Regions from separate parts of the Ruegeria sp. HKCCSP346 genome, predicted to be linked through region 1. Evidence: riboswitches for the same ligand, from Rfam matches in the RefSeq annotation. Region 1 holds a riboswitch; each other region holds the start of a gene.

The links. Region 1 has a riboswitch for cobalamin ahead of I9185_RS16645 (aromatic ring-hydroxylating dioxygenase subunit alpha). Riboswitches for the same ligand answer to the same signal wherever they lie in the genome.
Region 2: another riboswitch for cobalamin. It lies ahead of I9185_RS09755 (DUF1636 domain-containing protein); the one in region 1 lies ahead of I9185_RS16645 (aromatic ring-hydroxylating dioxygenase subunit alpha).
Region 3: another riboswitch for cobalamin. It lies ahead of I9185_RS00750 (DUF1636 domain-containing protein); the one in region 1 lies ahead of I9185_RS16645 (aromatic ring-hydroxylating dioxygenase subunit alpha).
Region 4: another riboswitch for cobalamin. It lies ahead of I9185_RS19725 (hypothetical protein); the one in region 1 lies ahead of I9185_RS16645 (aromatic ring-hydroxylating dioxygenase subunit alpha).

Annotation. Positions count from the first base shown of each region.
Region 1 is NZ_JAEDOT010000007.1:40,871-44,654, reverse strand. Features, by position in the region: gene I9185_RS16660 (DUF3833 family protein) at 1-267, shown strand, start outside; gene I9185_RS16655 (hypothetical protein) at 297-521, opposite strand; partial or broken gene I9185_RS16650 (IS5/IS1182 family transposase) at 823-975, opposite strand; cobalamin riboswitch at 1,049-1,253, shown strand; gene I9185_RS16645 (aromatic ring-hydroxylating dioxygenase subunit alpha) at 1,335-2,588, shown strand; gene I9185_RS16640 (hybrid-cluster NAD(P)-dependent oxidoreductase) at 2,594-3,676, shown strand; gene I9185_RS16635 (hypothetical protein) at 3,693-3,784, opposite strand, start outside.
Region 2 is NZ_JAEDOT010000002.1:259,362-263,145, forward strand. Features, by position in the region: gene I9185_RS09745 (carbohydrate kinase) at 1-634, shown strand, start outside; gene I9185_RS09750 (D-lyxose/D-mannose family sugar isomerase) at 651-1,316, shown strand; cobalamin riboswitch at 1,416-1,613, shown strand; gene I9185_RS09755 (DUF1636 domain-containing protein) at 1,711-2,067, shown strand; gene I9185_RS09760 (ABC transporter ATP-binding protein) at 2,064-2,837, shown strand; gene I9185_RS09765 (ABC transporter substrate-binding protein) at 2,854-3,784, shown strand, end outside.
Region 3 is NZ_JAEDOT010000001.1:143,630-147,413, forward strand. Features, by position in the region: gene cobN (cobaltochelatase subunit CobN) at 1-48, opposite strand, end outside; gene cobW (cobalamin biosynthesis protein CobW) at 52-1,107, opposite strand; gene I9185_RS00750 (DUF1636 domain-containing protein) at 1,109-1,480, opposite strand; cobalamin riboswitch at 1,572-1,779, opposite strand; gene I9185_RS00755 (SLC13 family permease) at 2,007-3,784, opposite strand, start outside.
Region 4 is NZ_JAEDOT010000012.1:46,861-50,644, reverse strand. Features, by position in the region: gene I9185_RS19735 (DNA polymerase III subunit gamma/tau) at 1-200, opposite strand, end outside; gene I9185_RS19730 (dual specificity protein phosphatase family protein) at 339-851, shown strand; gene I9185_RS19725 (hypothetical protein) at 843-1,250, opposite strand; cobalamin riboswitch at 1,341-1,562, opposite strand; gene I9185_RS19720 (hypothetical protein) at 1,720-2,553, shown strand; gene rsgA (ribosome small subunit-dependent GTPase A) at 2,593-3,669, opposite strand; RNA gene ffs (signal recognition particle sRNA small type) at 3,777-3,784, opposite strand, start outside.

The DNA.
Region 1 (3,784 bases):
CAACGCATCTGGACATTGACCAAAACCGGAGAGGATACGTGGACCGGTACGGCGCCTGGCGTGCTGGGCACCGCCAGCGGGATTGAACGCGGGGATACGTTCAACTGGAAATACAAGATCGACCTGCCGATCAAGGACGGGACCATGCGTGTCAAATTCGACGACTGGATGTGGCTGCTGGATGACGACCGCCTGCTGAACCGCGCGTATGTCTCACGCTATGGCGTCCGTCTGGGTGAAGTCATCCTGTTCTTCGAGAAGAAATAGGGCCGTCAGGCCCGGTTTCATCACAAAAGTCAGTAGAAAATAAACTCGTCCACCAATGCTGTCGTCGATCCCTTGACCTCACCGGCCGTGTTTGCCCTTGGCCCGTCCGAGGCTGCGCCCTCGGCGCGTTCGCCGCCCTCGACCTTCAAGCGCGCGCGTTCTATCTGCCCCCAGAGGAAAAACAGACCATCCCGTTTTCCCATGAGGCGCGAAGGAACTGTTGTCCGCAAAACACCTGTTTTCGGTTTTGGCATCTGCTCTCTTACTGCCTCCGGTGTTTTCCACCATTTTCGGAAAACGTAATGGTTTTTCCCGAAAAAGACAATTTTTTATGGACAAAACGAGGTTTTCTACCGTCCGTTGACAGGATGGACTGACAACTCTCGCATGACGGATATTCGCCTTCTTCACCTGCCTCATGGCAAGCCAGCACTATCCCAAACGGATCAACTTCACCCAAAAAGGTTTGCTGCAAACCTCCTTCACTTGGCCTGACTCTCTCTTTTCCAGCCATGCTCAGGCGACGTGCAGCGTTTCGTTTCTGAGCAGAGCAGCCGGGCCTTCGCTGTCACGGCTGGGGGACAATTTGACGGCGCGGATGTCAGACGTGGCCGCATCCATCGCAAAGCCCACTGGCCCCTGCAGAACGCCGTGCTGGCGGGCTTGCCATGCCCCTGTGCCAAGGACCGTGATCCCGGCGCCGTCCACTCAGCCGGAAAATTTCCATGTCTGTTTTGAAACCGGAAATGTCGCAAGCATTTCAGCGCCCAAGCAGGTAGAAAGTAGGCTGCCATCGTGAGGTGCCGCTGTTTGATTCTCAGACCGCGGAGAATTGGGAAGCCGGTGGAATTCCGGCGCTGCCCCCGCAACGGTAAGGAAGGTCAGGTTCGACAATCAACCACTGGGACGAGGATCCCGGGAAGGTGTCGCAACCGGGTGCAAGCCCCTTTCAAGTCCGGAAACCAGCCTTGCAGATATGTCAAACCGCGGGTGGCGGTGGGGGCACGGGTTTCGGACGTGGTCCTCGCGCGCCTCCGGACGGTTCCTCCCTGTCATCTGCCCAAGCAATGCCGCGGGGCGCGGCAGGAGAGCCAGAAGTGAACAATGTCCAAAACCTGTTGGCGCGTCGAATCCCGGGCTATGCTCTGGAACGGGCCTTTTACACCGACCCCGAGATCTTTCAGACCGACCTGGAAACCGTCCACTATCGCGAATGGCTATTTGCCATTCCGGCCTGTGAACTGGTGAAAGCCGGCGACTATGTAACGTACAACGTGGGTGCCTATCGCGTGATCATCGTGCGCGGCGCCGACAACCAGATCCGGGCGTTTCACAACACCTGCCGCCATCGCGGCTCGATCATATGCAAGGCAGCAAAAGGCAACGCGCCGAAGCTGGTTTGCCCGTATCACCAATGGACCTACGAGCTTGACGGCTCTTTGCTGTGGGCCCGCGACATGGGGCCGGAGTTTGATCCCAGACAGCATGGTTTGAAGACGGTTCATTGCCGCGAGCTTGCCGGGTTGGTCTATATCTGTCTGGCGGATGTCGCCCCGGATTTTGACACGTTTGCCAATATCGCGCGCCCGTATCTTGAGCCGCATGATCTTGCGAATGCCAAGGTCGCATTCGAAAGCTCGATCGTCGAGAACGGCAACTGGAAACTGGTCTGGGAAAACAATCGCGAGTGCTATCACTGCGGCGGCAACCACCCTGCGCTGTGCCGGACCTTCCCTGATGATCCGGGCGTGACGGGGATCGAAGGCGGTGAAACCCCAGCCTATATGCAAGCCCATTTCGACAGGTGCCAGTCAGCGGGTATGCCATCGCAGTTCTATCTGCACGAGGACGGCCAATTCCGTCTGGCGCGGATGCCGCTGAAAGAAGGCGCCGAGAGCTATACGATGGACGGGAAATCCGCCGTGCGCCGCTGGTTGGGCCGGTCGCCCTTTGCGGATGCGGGATCGCTTTTGAAGTTCCACTATCCGACCACGTGGAACCACTTTCTTGCCGATCACTCGATTGTTTTCCGTGTTACGCCGATCAGCCCGACAGAGACCGAGGTCACGACCAAATGGCTGGTCAACAAGGATGCGGTTGAAGGCGTTGACTACGACGTGAAACGCCTGACCGAAGTCTGGGTCGCCACGAATGACGAAGACCGTCAGGTGGTCGAGGACAACCAGCAGGGCATCAACAGCCCGGCCTATGTGCCCGGCCCGTATTCAGCCATTCAGGAATCCGGCGTACTGCAATTCGTGGATTGGTATTGCAGCACAGTGTCGGCCCGCCTGACCCCTGACTACATGGCGGCGGAGTAAGTCTGATGAAAGATCTGAACACGCTTTCATCAGCCGTCTGGCAGGATGGAGAGATGCTGGAATGTGTTTCGGTCGTGCCCGAGATGCCGAACACCGCCAGCTTTTCGTTCCGAGCCCCCTCGGGGGCGCAGTTCGCCTATCACCCCGGTCAGTTCCTGACGCTCGAGATTCCGGCGCCCGGCCAGCCCGGGGGAGTCGTGTATCGCACCTACACGATCTCATCGTCGCCATCGCGGCCGCGGTCGATCACCATCACCGCCAAAGCGCAACCCGACAGTATCGGCACGCGCTGGATGCTGGACAATCTTCAACCCGGCATGCGGCTCAAGGTCATTGGGCCTGCGGGCCTGTTCACCAACGCACTGAGCGATGCGCGCAAGTTCCTGTTTATCTCGGCTGGCTCAGGCATCACACCGATGATGTCAATGACCACCTGCATGTGGGACGAAGGCCGCGATCTGGACGTTGTCTTCATCAACTGCGCCAAGCGGCCATCCGAGATCATCTTCCGCCAGCGCTTGGAACAGATGGCCAGCCGCACGGATGGTTTGGACCTGAAGTTCGTGGTGGAAGAGCCGGACCGCTACCGCCCATGGACGGGATATCAGGGGCAGTTCAACCAATTGATGCTGGGCCTGATGGCGCCGGATTACCTTGAGCGCGAAGTCTATTGCTGCGGTCCCGAGCCCTTCATGCAAGCGGTGCGCGACGCGCTGGCCGGTCTTGGTTTTGATATGAACAACTACCATCAGGAAAGCTTCGGCGCGCCGGTGGAAACCGAGGCGGATCAGCCCAAGTTGGATGACGTTGTTCTGGACGACGACAGCAGCGCCGAAATCCTGTTCGCGACCTCGGGCGTGACGGCCAAGGTTGCCGAGACCGACACGGTGCTTGCCGCCGCCCGCTCGGTTGGCCTGAACATTCCGTCAGGCTGTACCTTCGGCGTGTGCGGTACCTGCAAGGTCAAGAAAACCGCTGGCGAGGTCCACATGGTCCACAACGGAGGGATCTCGGAAGACGACATCGACGCGGGGTACATTCTGGCCTGCTGCTCGAACCCGATCGGCAAGGTCGAAGTCGAGGTTTAGGCGCTTCGCATCCCGATCAAAGCCGCAGCGTGGCTGACACCCGCTGCGGCTTTCGGCGCGTTTTTTCTGCCCGTTGCAGAATCCGGGCCAGATTGGGTCGCCGGATGT
Region 2 (3,784 bases), on a different contig from region 1:
TGTTGATGAAAACACCGCAGGCCGGATGTTGCTGCCCGAGGACATGCCCGATCAGCTTCCCGCTGTCTCTGCCCTGTATCTCGGCGGAATCAGCCTTGCGTGTGAACCTTGCGCAGATGCATATGCCGCCCTTCTGCACCGCCACGGTTCCGACCGTGCGGTGATGCTGGACCCGAATATTCGCCCGGATTTCATCAAGGATCAAACCCGGTTTCGGACGCGTTTGAACCGCATGATCTCGCGTGCGGATATCGTAAAGGTTTCAGACGAGGACCTGGATTGGATTATTCCGGGCGCTGAATCCGAAGCCGCGAAAGCGTCTGTGCTGTTGCAGGCGGGTCCTTCCGTTGTCATCGTCACGCGCGGCAGTGACGGGGCGCACGGTTACCTGGCGGATGGTTCCGAAGTTTCGGTTCCCGTGAAACCCGTTGAAGTGGTCGATACGATCGGCGCAGGTGACACGTTCAACGCCGGCGTTCTGACCGAGCTCAGCCGCGCAGGGCATCTGACCAAGTCAGGTCTTCGCGGATTGACGGTTGAAAGCCTGCAAGCAGCCATGGAACTGGGCGCTGACGTGGCGGCCGTGACCGTTTCCCGAGCCGGGGCAGAACCCCCCTGGGCGCACGAACTTTGATCTGTGGGACGGCATGATGAAACGATCCGAAATCAACCGTATCAAGACCCGGGCACAGGCGTTCATTCAGTCCTTCGGTGCCGTGTTGCCACCCTTTGCGGATTGGTCGCCCGAGAAAATGCGCAGCCCTCTGGCCGAAACGATCCGCAGCCGCGGGCTGGGATGGGACATTACCGATTACGCCCAGGGCCGTTTTGATGAACTTGGACTGTTTCTATTCACTTTGCGCAATGGTGAGGCGAAGGATCTGAAATCCGGGCGCGGGATGCTCTATGCGGAAAAACTGTTGATCTCGAAAGAAAATCAGCTTTCTCCGATGCACCGGCATATCATCAAGGCAGAAGACATCATCAACCGGGGCGGCGGCGATCTCGTTCTGGAAATCCATGCGTCGGATCCAAACGGTGGCGTCGACCGCGACAACCCGGTGACGGTCCCAAGCGATGCCTGCCCTGTAACCTTGCAACCCGAAGAGCACTTGCGGCTGAAGCCGGGGCAAAGCGTAACTCTGATGCCCGGCATCTGGCACGCTTTCTGGGCCGAGCGCGGTGATTGCCTTATTGGCGAGGTATCGACCGTGAATGACGACCGAACGGACAATGTGTTTGAAAAGCCAATCCCACGGTTTTCAAAGGTTGAGGAAGATACCGAACCGGATTTTCTTCTTGTATCAGACTATTGACACCGTTCGGTCCGGGCTGGCGCAGCAGGATCGCTGGCTCAACCGTTGCAATTCCGTCCACTACCCTTTCGCCTGCCGCTTGACAAGTCAGGCGTAGCCGGACTAGCTGAGCGGGATGGTTCCGTAAGGGATGAAAATGGGAACACGGTGCGGCGCTGGAATGTGCCAAGTCCGTGACTGCCCCCGCAACTGTAAGCGGTGAGCGACGCCACTTCACCACTGACCCAAAAGGGTTGGGAAGGTCGGCCGAGCAACGACCCGCAAGTCAGGAGACCTGCCATCACACTATGAACCAACCCGAGGCGGGGCGTCTCGGAAGGAGGCTTGATGGCGCGTTTGCGTAATATCCGGGTATGTGCCCTCTGTCTGCATCTGGCAAACGACGGAGAAGGCAATGACCTGTTATTCTGATCACTACGTTCTGATCTGTTCAACATGTCAGGGGACGATGTCTGCCGAAGCCGCACAAGACGCGCTGGATGCCCGGTTGCCTGACGGTTTTGAAACCCGAATGGTGGCCTGCATGGCAGGTTGTGAACGGGCCATGACCGTCGGATTTCAGGCCCCGGGCAAAGCGCAGTACCTGTTTGGCGATATCACGACAACTCGCGATCTGTCTGCCTTGGTCGAATTTGCGATCCAGTTCGGCGACAGCGACGACGGCTGGACCAGTGCCTCGGACCGCCCCCCTGCCCTTTTCGCAAAGACCTTATCGCGAATTCCCGCGTTGCCTTTCGGGGGGTCATCATGAGTTTTCTGATTGCAGAGAATTTGGAATACTACGCGCTCAATGGCGACATCCTGTTGCAGGATGTGTCCTTTCGTCTGGAAGAAGGATCAATTCTGGCAATCGCCGGGCCGAACGGCGCCGGCAAAACCACTCTGCTGAAACTGCTGTGCGGGATTGAACGGATTGCGTTGGGCGATGTTTGGATAGAAGGACAAAGCCTTCGGACCCTGTCCGCCCGCCAACGTGCCCGCTCCATTGCTGTGGTCGGGCAGCAGGAAATGCCCGACGGGCGGATGCGCCTGCAAGACTACGTTGCGCTGGGGCAAATCCCGATTCAGGGCGAACGTTCGGTGACTCAGCACAGGGCTGATCTTGAACGGGTGCTGACGACGACCGAGCTGTTGCATTTTGCCAACAAAACGATGGGTCAACTGTCCGGCGGAGAACGTCAGCGCGCGCACATCGCGCGCGCGCTGGCCCAGAACCCGTCCTTGCTGTTTCTGGACGAGCCAACCAACCATCTGGACCCCGATGCCAAGGGGCACATGCTGTCTCTGGTCGCTGATCTGGGGGTAACGGTCGTCATGATCGTCCATGATCTGGTCATGATCCCGGAATTCGCCACCCATGTGGCGTTGATGAAAGCCACGCGCCTGACGGGGTTCGGGCCTGTTGGCGAAGTTCTGACCCCAGACCGGGTAAGTGAGACATTCGGCGTGGATTATCTGTGCTTTCAGCACGAAGGCCGCACGATCCCCGCACTGGACATCCGAAAACGGAAACTGTCATAATAACAGGAGCTTACATATGATGCAGAAACTCTGGCCGGTGGTTGTCTTCGCTGGCTTGGCAGGTGGCGTGGCAGCGGAAGCCGTCACCGTGGACAATTGCGGCGAACCGCTGGTTTTTGACTCGGCGCCGGAACGTCTGGTCGTGCATGATATGAACATGGCGGATATGGCCTTTGCACTCGGCCTTCAGGACGAGATCGTGGGACTTACCGGGATTTCGGGCTGGTACAAAACCAGCCCTGACTTTGATGCTCAGCGCGGCGACATCCCAGAGCTTGCCCCCAAATACCCGACGATTGAAAACCTTGTGGCCGTCGAACCTGATCTGTTTTTTGCCGGTTGGTACTATGGCATGAAACCCGGCGGAGATGTCACGCCCGACACGCTGGAACCCTTTGGTATCAAGACCATGATCCTGACCGAAAGCTGCGTGCATCTGGACGAGGATCGCCCCGAAGCCAGCATGAACCTGTTGTTTGATGACGTTCTGCGCCTGGGCAAGGTCATGCAGGTCGAAGACAAGGCCGAGGCGCTGGTTGCCGGCTGGAAGGACAAGTTGTCCGCCATTCAAGCAAAAACAGCCGATCTGGAAAAGCCGCGGGTATTCCTGTTGGACGGACCGGCCGATGCTCCGTTTACCGCCGGCAAGTTCGCCATTCCCGATGCGATGATCGCAGCCGCTGGCGGTGAGAACGTAACTCATGATCTGGATACCAGCTGGGGCCGCACGTCGTGGGAAGCTGTGGCAGCGGCTAACCCGGAATTTCTGGTGCTGCTCGACTATCAGTCCGGCAACGGCGCAGAGGACACTTTCCAGTTCCTCAAGGATCACCCGGTGATGTCACAAACGGACGCGGTAAAGAACGAGCGCTGGATTGGCCTGCGTTACGAAGAGCTGACTCCCGGCCCGGCAAATATCGAGGCGATCGAGAAGATGGCACAGGCGA
Region 3 (3,784 bases), on a different contig from region 1:
GGTCTCGGTTTCCTCGAGCCCGTGGCTTTCGCGAAAGACGACGTGCATGGCTTACTCGGCGGCCTCACGCACACCCACGAGGATTTCGCGGATTTCCGCCTCTTTGATATCGTCATGCTCGGCGATGACGACCAGACGCGAACGGCGTTCTTCACCGGGTTCCCACGGGCGGTCATACTGGTGACGCACGCGGGCACCCACTGCCTGGACCAGCAGGCGCATGGGTTTGCCCTGAACGGCGGCATACCCTTTGACGCGCAGGATGTTCAGTTCATTGGCCAGGCGTTCGATATTGGCGACCAGTTGGGCCGGATCGGTCTGCTCGGGCAGCTCGACGATGATGCTTTCGAAATCGTCATGCTCGTGATCGTGATGGCCGTCGTGATGCGAGGGTCGGGCGTCCATGTCATCCTCGGCGGCGGCTTCCAGACCCAGCACAACGCGCACGTCCACGGCACCTTCGGCCACTTCGACGACGGGTAGGGGGCGCGGCGCCTCGGCGGCGATGATCTCGCGCGCTTTGGCCACGCCTTCGGGGCCGGCGAGGTCGGGCTTGGTCAGCAGGATGATGTCAGCGCACGAGATCTGATCCTCGAACACCTCGGACAGGGGCGTTTCGTGGTCGATCGAGTCATCGGCCATGCGCTGCGCATCCACTGCTTCGACATTGGGCGCGAAGCGGCCTGCGGCCACGGCCTCGGCATCGGCCAGGGCGATCACGCCGTCGACGGTGATCTTCGAGCGGATGTCAGGCCAGTCGAATGCCTTGAGCAGCGGTTTCGGCAGGGCCAGACCGCTGGTTTCGATCAGGATGTGATCCGGGCGTGGCTCCAACGCCATCAGGGCCTCGATGGTGGGAATGAAATCATCTGCCACGGTGCAACAGATGCAGCCATTGGCCAGTTCCATGATGTTTTCCGCCGGGCAATCAGGAATGGCGCAGGATTTCAGGATGTCGCCATCGACGCCTACATCGCCGAACTCGTTGACCACGACAGCAAGGCGCTTGCCCTGTGGGTTCTGCATCAGGTGACGCACCAAAGTGGTCTTGCCCGATCCCAGAAAGCCGGTGATCACTGTGACGGGGAGTTTTTCGAGGTTCGACATGTCAGGCTCCAATGGGGGGAATGCGCGAGGCACAGTTCTTGCGAAAATGTTCGGGGCGTTCGCGCCATTTCACCAAACCATCTTCGGTGGCCAGATACTTGGTCGCGCCGTCGACGATGACGTCGACATGATCTGTTTCGTTCAGGTTTTCATACACGAAGGTCCAGCGGCCCGGCCCGCGCAACACGATCGAACAGCCTTGATCACAGTTTGACAGGCATTCAACGGCTTTCAGGGTGACACCGTCGGGCAGGTCCGCCTGTTCCAGAGCCTTGTGTAACAAAGCGCCCGGGCGTTGCGTGTCATCTTCCACAGGCAGGCCGCGACGGCAGGTGGTACAGACCAGCAACTCGACTGGTGCGGTATCGGTCATGTCTCTCATCCCCCCAAATCCTCTTCGCGGGGGACGGGGTTTCATGCGGGCCACGAATGGTCATGGACCCGACACCGGAACACCCCGCCCGGTTTCAACTTCGGTTGTTGGCAGGTCTCCCGGCTTGCGGATGCCAGAGGCGGGCCTCTGTCGGATGTCCCGCCTTCCCGGCTTTTGGGCCAGTGGCATTGGGCATCCTCTCCGTTCACGGTCGCGGGGGCGGCTGCGTTTGGCGGCAAGACCGTTGACGCATTCCCTTTTCATCGGCTGTCACCGACACCAACGAAAGGGACATGCGGCACCGCTGGCCTGCTTGTCAAGCGAGTCGCGCGCAACAATGATGCAGAGGCATGGAAAGCGACCTGTGGGCGTCGATGGGCGGCATGGCGTGCCGGGACCCAGCCTGAGATGGGCCGGGCGACGAACAGTATGTTAGCAAGGGGCGTAGACTATGGTGAACGGGTGCCTTGACTGAACCTGTCCCGATGATGGGAAAAGACCACCGAACACCGCGGATCCTCTTGCGCTAATAGATGACGTTTATCATGAGCAGCGAGACGACCAGAAACAGCGCTGTCATTATTCCGCCGGAGCGGACGAAATCCATCACCTTGTATCCGGCCGGACCCATGATCAACGCGTTTACCTGATGGGTTGGGATGATGAAGCTGTTCGAGGTCGATATGGCGACCGTCAGGGCAAAGACGGCCGGGTTTCCACCCGCCGCCACCGCAATCGATACCGCCAGAGGCACCAGCAGGACCGTGGCCCCCACATTGGACATGACCAAGGAAAAGGCCGTCGCCAGAATGGCGATGCCGGTTTGCAGCGACCAGAGCGGCCAGCCGTCCAGAATTATCATGATCTGCTGGGCGATCCACGCGGCCGTGCCTGTGTTCTGCACGGCTTGTCCCAAAGGTATGAGGCAGGCGAGCAGGAATACGGTGTTCCATCCGACCGCGCGGTACGCCTCGTCCACGCTGAGCACACGGGTCAGCATCATGCCCACCGCGCCGGTAAGAAGACAGAGTGAAAGCCGGACGTCCGTGAACAGGATCAACGACAGCGAAATGGCGAAGAATGCCAGGGCCCAGCCGACTTTTTGCGGCCTCAGCTCGTCCTGAGGAAAGTCTGTCGTCACAACGACGAAATCCGGATCTCGTTTGATCCGCATCAGGTTGTCCCATCTGGTATGGGCCACAAGCATGTCGCCCGCCTGAAACTTTTCGAGCCCGATCTGAGTGGATTCGTGATCCTCGGTCTCGACATGGCTCAGCGTCTCTTCGCCGCGGTGAATGGCCAGCAGCGACATCCCGTAGGTCTTGCGAAACAAAAGCTCGCGGGGGCATTTGCCGATCAGCTTGCTGTCAGGCGTGATGACCACCTCGGCCACGCCTGCATTGGTTGGGGCGAACTCTTCGACGAAAATGTCCAAGTCCGGAAGAACGGTCAGCCCGTATTTCTCGGCGAACTTCTCGACCTCCCAACGGCGGCCGACGATGGCCAGCCGACACGGCGCTGCAATTTCCGCTGTCAAAACCTGAACCATCGAGGTTTTGCCGCGATAGAAGGTTGAAATGATGTACAGGTGGTTTTCGTGGTTGATGTCGGCCAGAATCTCGCCGACCAGGGGGCTGTCCTCGGGCACCACGACTTCGAACACATCAGCTTTGAGGCCATAGACCCTTTGCAGGTATTCCTGTGTCCCTTGTCCGGTACCCGTATTGTCAGGTCCTTCAGCCTCGGGCAAAACCCAGCGTCCCAACAGCAGAAAGTAACCAATTCCCGTCAGGATCAGAACCGCACCGATCGGCGTGACCGAGAACAGGCCGAAGGGCTCCATTTTTTGAGAGGCCGGCAGACTGTCATTTGCCGTCAGGATCAGATCGTTCAGTAGGATAAGAGGAGACGACCCGACCATCGTCATTGTGCCGCCCAAAATGGCGCAGAATCCCATTGGCATGAGCAGGCGCGACAGCGGTATGCCTGACCGTGTGGAAATTCGGCTGACAACCGGCAGAAACAGAGCAGCGGCGCCTACATTCTGCATGAACGAGGATATGACGCCAACGGTGCCGGAAATGATTGGTACAACCCTGCCTTCGGATTTGCCGCCGTATTTGAGTATGACGGCAGCCACCTTGTTCATGATCCCCGTCTTGTCCAGACCGGCCCCGACGATCATAACCGCAATGATCGAGATGACGGCATTGGATGCGAAGCCGTCGAACAGAAGGGTGACATCCGCCAAATTTTCCAGCCCGGGCGCGTAGCTGAGCAAGCCTATGAGAACCAGAACCAATA
Region 4 (3,784 bases), on a different contig from region 1:
CCGGTGCCGCGAATGCCGGTCATGATGAAGGCCTGCGCGATCCGGTCGGCCGCGAACGCGTTTTTCAGGGTGCGCACCATGGCATCCTGACCCACCAGATCGGCAAAGGTTTCCGGGCGATATTTGCGGGCGAGAACCTGATAGGCGGGGCTGGAGCTGTCTGTCATGTCTTCTCGTTGGGATTCGGTGCTTGGGCACAGCGTAGTGGCCACCGTTGCCCGCGTCCACAGCGTGGCGCGATGATTTTTGATTTAGAAACGAGTCGCTTTCGCACTAAACTGCATCAGCGGATTTAATGGCTCATTTTTGTATAGAGTTCTTTGGGGAGGACAGGATTCATGTCGCAGTTGGTGATCTACGCCCTGCAAGTCGGTGGCGGAACGCTGGCGCTGACCTCGATGCCCGGACGCGGCGGAGATTACTCCAGCGATCTGGATATGATCGCAGCCTGGCAGCCGGGGCTTGTTGTTTCGATGACGACGGATGTCGAAATGCTTCAGGACGGGGCGCAGGAATTTGGAAGCGATATTCAAAGCCGCGCCAGCCGATGGGTTCACCTGCCGATCGAAGATTTCGGAGCGCCGACAAAAGCGATTGATGACGCGTGGCCGTCCGTCAGCGCCGCGGCCCGGCACGCGCTGTCCGGCGGAGGTCGCGTATTGGTACACTGCCGCGGGGGCTGTGGCAGGTCAGGTATGATTGTCCTGCGGCTGATGGTCGAATGCGGCGAAGGCGCGGACACGGCGCTGCAACGATTGCGGGCGGTGCGCCCTTGCGCCGTCGAAACGGATGCGCAACTGGCCTGGGCCTCTCGGCGTGCCCAGGCACAGGTCAGTCTGGACTCAGATTGAAATCTGCGCGGGCGCGCAAGCAGGTTTTCGAGGCCGGATCGTAGAAACTTCGATCATCGCGCAGGGTGGGGTTTTCACGACGCCGGATGGCATCGCACTGAACGTGTTTCCGAAGATCAGGTCGGCATAGCCGTTCAGCGGCTCAATCGCGGTTTCGGGCTGCGTCCCGCAAAAGACACGAATGCGGTCTGATTGCGCGCGGAAAATTGCATGACATCCTTCGCTGCAATGTGACAGCGCGCTGCTGCCCTCAATCTCGAAATCGTCACTTGTGGCCGAGGTCGCCTGGGCCATGGCTTCGGATATCGAGCGCGCCAGCCGCGCCAAAGCGGGACAGGTTTTGCCCGTCCGCTGACATACTGTTGCACTGAATTCATGTGTCTTTGTCTTCCAGATCATCCTGCGCCCTCCGCGCTTGGTGGACAGGATATTTGGGACAGGTGGGACAGCGTGATGCCGTCAGGACCTGCCCGGACACCCCGCCCGAGTTTCGGTTTCGTTTCCGATGGCAGGTCTCCTGACTTGCGGGTCATCGCTTTGCCGACCTTCCCAGCCTTTGGGCCAGTGGTGTTTCGGCATCGCTTACCGTTTACAGTTGCGGGGGCAGTCGCGGATTTGGTTGTTGCCTGCATGACCAGACATTACCGCACCGTGTTCCCTTTTCATCCCGACCCCTTGTGGAGGCCGGAAACCATCACACAACCGCTAGCGTTTGAGCACGCATCGAGTCAAGCCGATCTTTTGACCGGACGCTTGGTCATGCTGGATACGGTGTTGGTTCATGCATAGTGTCCAGGGCGTTGAGGTTCGGAAACAGGATTTACCAAGCGCAAAGCCAGAGATCATGTTGGACACAGAGCAAACGGTAATGACCGAAGAATTTCGCTTTCCGTCCGGGCAGAAAACACTGTCTGCCCGGTTGTACAGCCCGCTGTCTTCGCCCGAAATCGTCGTCGTGCTGAACAGTGCAACGGGTGTGCCGCGCGATTATTACCGTCATTTCGCACGATGGCTTGCTGCCGAGCAGGGTATGGCCTGCCTGACCTATGACTATCGCGATTACGGGCATTCCTTGACCGGCCGCCTGAAAGATTCGCGTGCGACCATGGCGGATTGGGCCTTGATCGACATGCCCGCGGCACGGGCAGAAATGCGCAGACGGTTTCCCGATTCGCAGCATTGGACCATCGGCCATTCGATCGGTGCGATGTTGGGGCCTGTGCAGCCGGATATCGATCTGATTGATCGCATGATCTGTGTGTGTTCGGGGCTGGTAACCCTAAGCGACCATCCATGGCCCTATCGTGGTTTGGCAGGATTGTTCTGGTATGGTCATGCCCCGCTTTTGGCCCGAGCCCTTGGCTACCTTCCCGGAAAGGCGATCGGGTTCGGCTCGGATCTGCCGGCATCGGTCTATTGGCAGTGGCGCAAATGGTGTACGGCGCCTTTGAACTATGTGCCTGAAATCGGGCATGAGTTACCTGCGGCGCAGTGGAAGGATTCTGGAACGCCCGTGGATTTGTTCACCTTCGAGGACGACCAGATGGTGCCGCCGGAAGCGGTTTGGCGGCTTGCGGATCTTTACGGCCCCGATGCCAACCGCCACCTGCTGAGCCCTGCCGATTTCGGGTTGCCCGAGGTTGGTCATATCGGAGCATTTGCCCGGCGCAATGCAGCGGTTTGGCCGCGACTGATCGCTTGATCAGACGCGGCGCAGGACGGGCCGGGCACCGTCCAACGATCACCGGTTGCGAAGTTTCTTTTCCTTCATGACGCCACGGACCATCTTGCCGAACGCTTTGTCCCGCGCCCGGGACTGCGCGACGGTTTCAGAATTGCGCTGATCTTCGCGCCGAAGCTTGCGCCACCGGTCCAATCGAGCCGGATCAAGCGTGCCCTGGCTTATTGCCTTTTGCACGGCACATCCGGGCTCGGAGCTGTGCTGGCAATCCGAAAAACGGCAGTCCCGGCTCAACTCGGCAAGGTCCGAGAAAACGTCGTCGATCCCGTCCCGAGCGTCCAGCAGGCGCAACGCGCGCATTCCGGGTGTATCGATCAACCAGCCACCGTTGCGCATCCGGTGCAATGCGCGTGCGGTCGTCGTGTGCCGGCCCCGCGCGTCATCCTCGCGAATGTCCGAGGTGGCGAGATCCTGATCGGTCATGGTATTGGCAAGTGTCGTCTTGCCAACGCCCGACGATCCAACCAGCGCTCCGGTCTGGCTTTTGGGGCACCAGGACAGAACCTTTTCAACCTCTGCCGGGTCCAGCGCGTTGATCGCCAGAACCGTCAGGAACGGATCCAGTGATTGCACCTGCCCCGAGAAACTGTCGGGGTCCGCCGATTTGTCGGCCTTCGTCAGAACAACGACCGGGTAGCACCCGGCCTGATGCGCAAGCGCCAGATATCGTTCCAGCCGGGGCAGTTTGAAGTCGGCATTGCACGAGCTGACGATGAACAGCACATCGACATTGGCTGCAATCAGTTGCGTCGCGGCGCCTGTACCCGCGGCGCGTCGGTGCAGCAGGCTGCGCCGGTCGAGCAAATGGCGCACGCGTTTGTCGTCATCGGCGAGAACCCAATCGCCAACAGCATAGCTGCCGGTCGTTTGATCGGGGGTCAGTAACGGGACTTCGCCGTCAGGGTTAAGCCCTATCAGGCGGTCCCGATGAACGGAAGTGATGCGAAAAGGCGTGCAGGAAGGATAAGCCGCGTGTTGCGCGGCAAAGTGAGAGGACCATCCCAGGTCCGAAAGTGCAAGAAACATTGGTTTGCCTGTCGTCAGAAACAGCACTCCCGACGGATGGCGATCGCTCATCCCCGGGTCATGTGTTCAGGCAGTCAGTCGATACCGTGAGGTCAGAACCGTGCTGCCCGAAGGGTCTTTGCTACAATCATAAAGCCCTCCTGCGGCCAAGGTTCGTAAAGTGAGA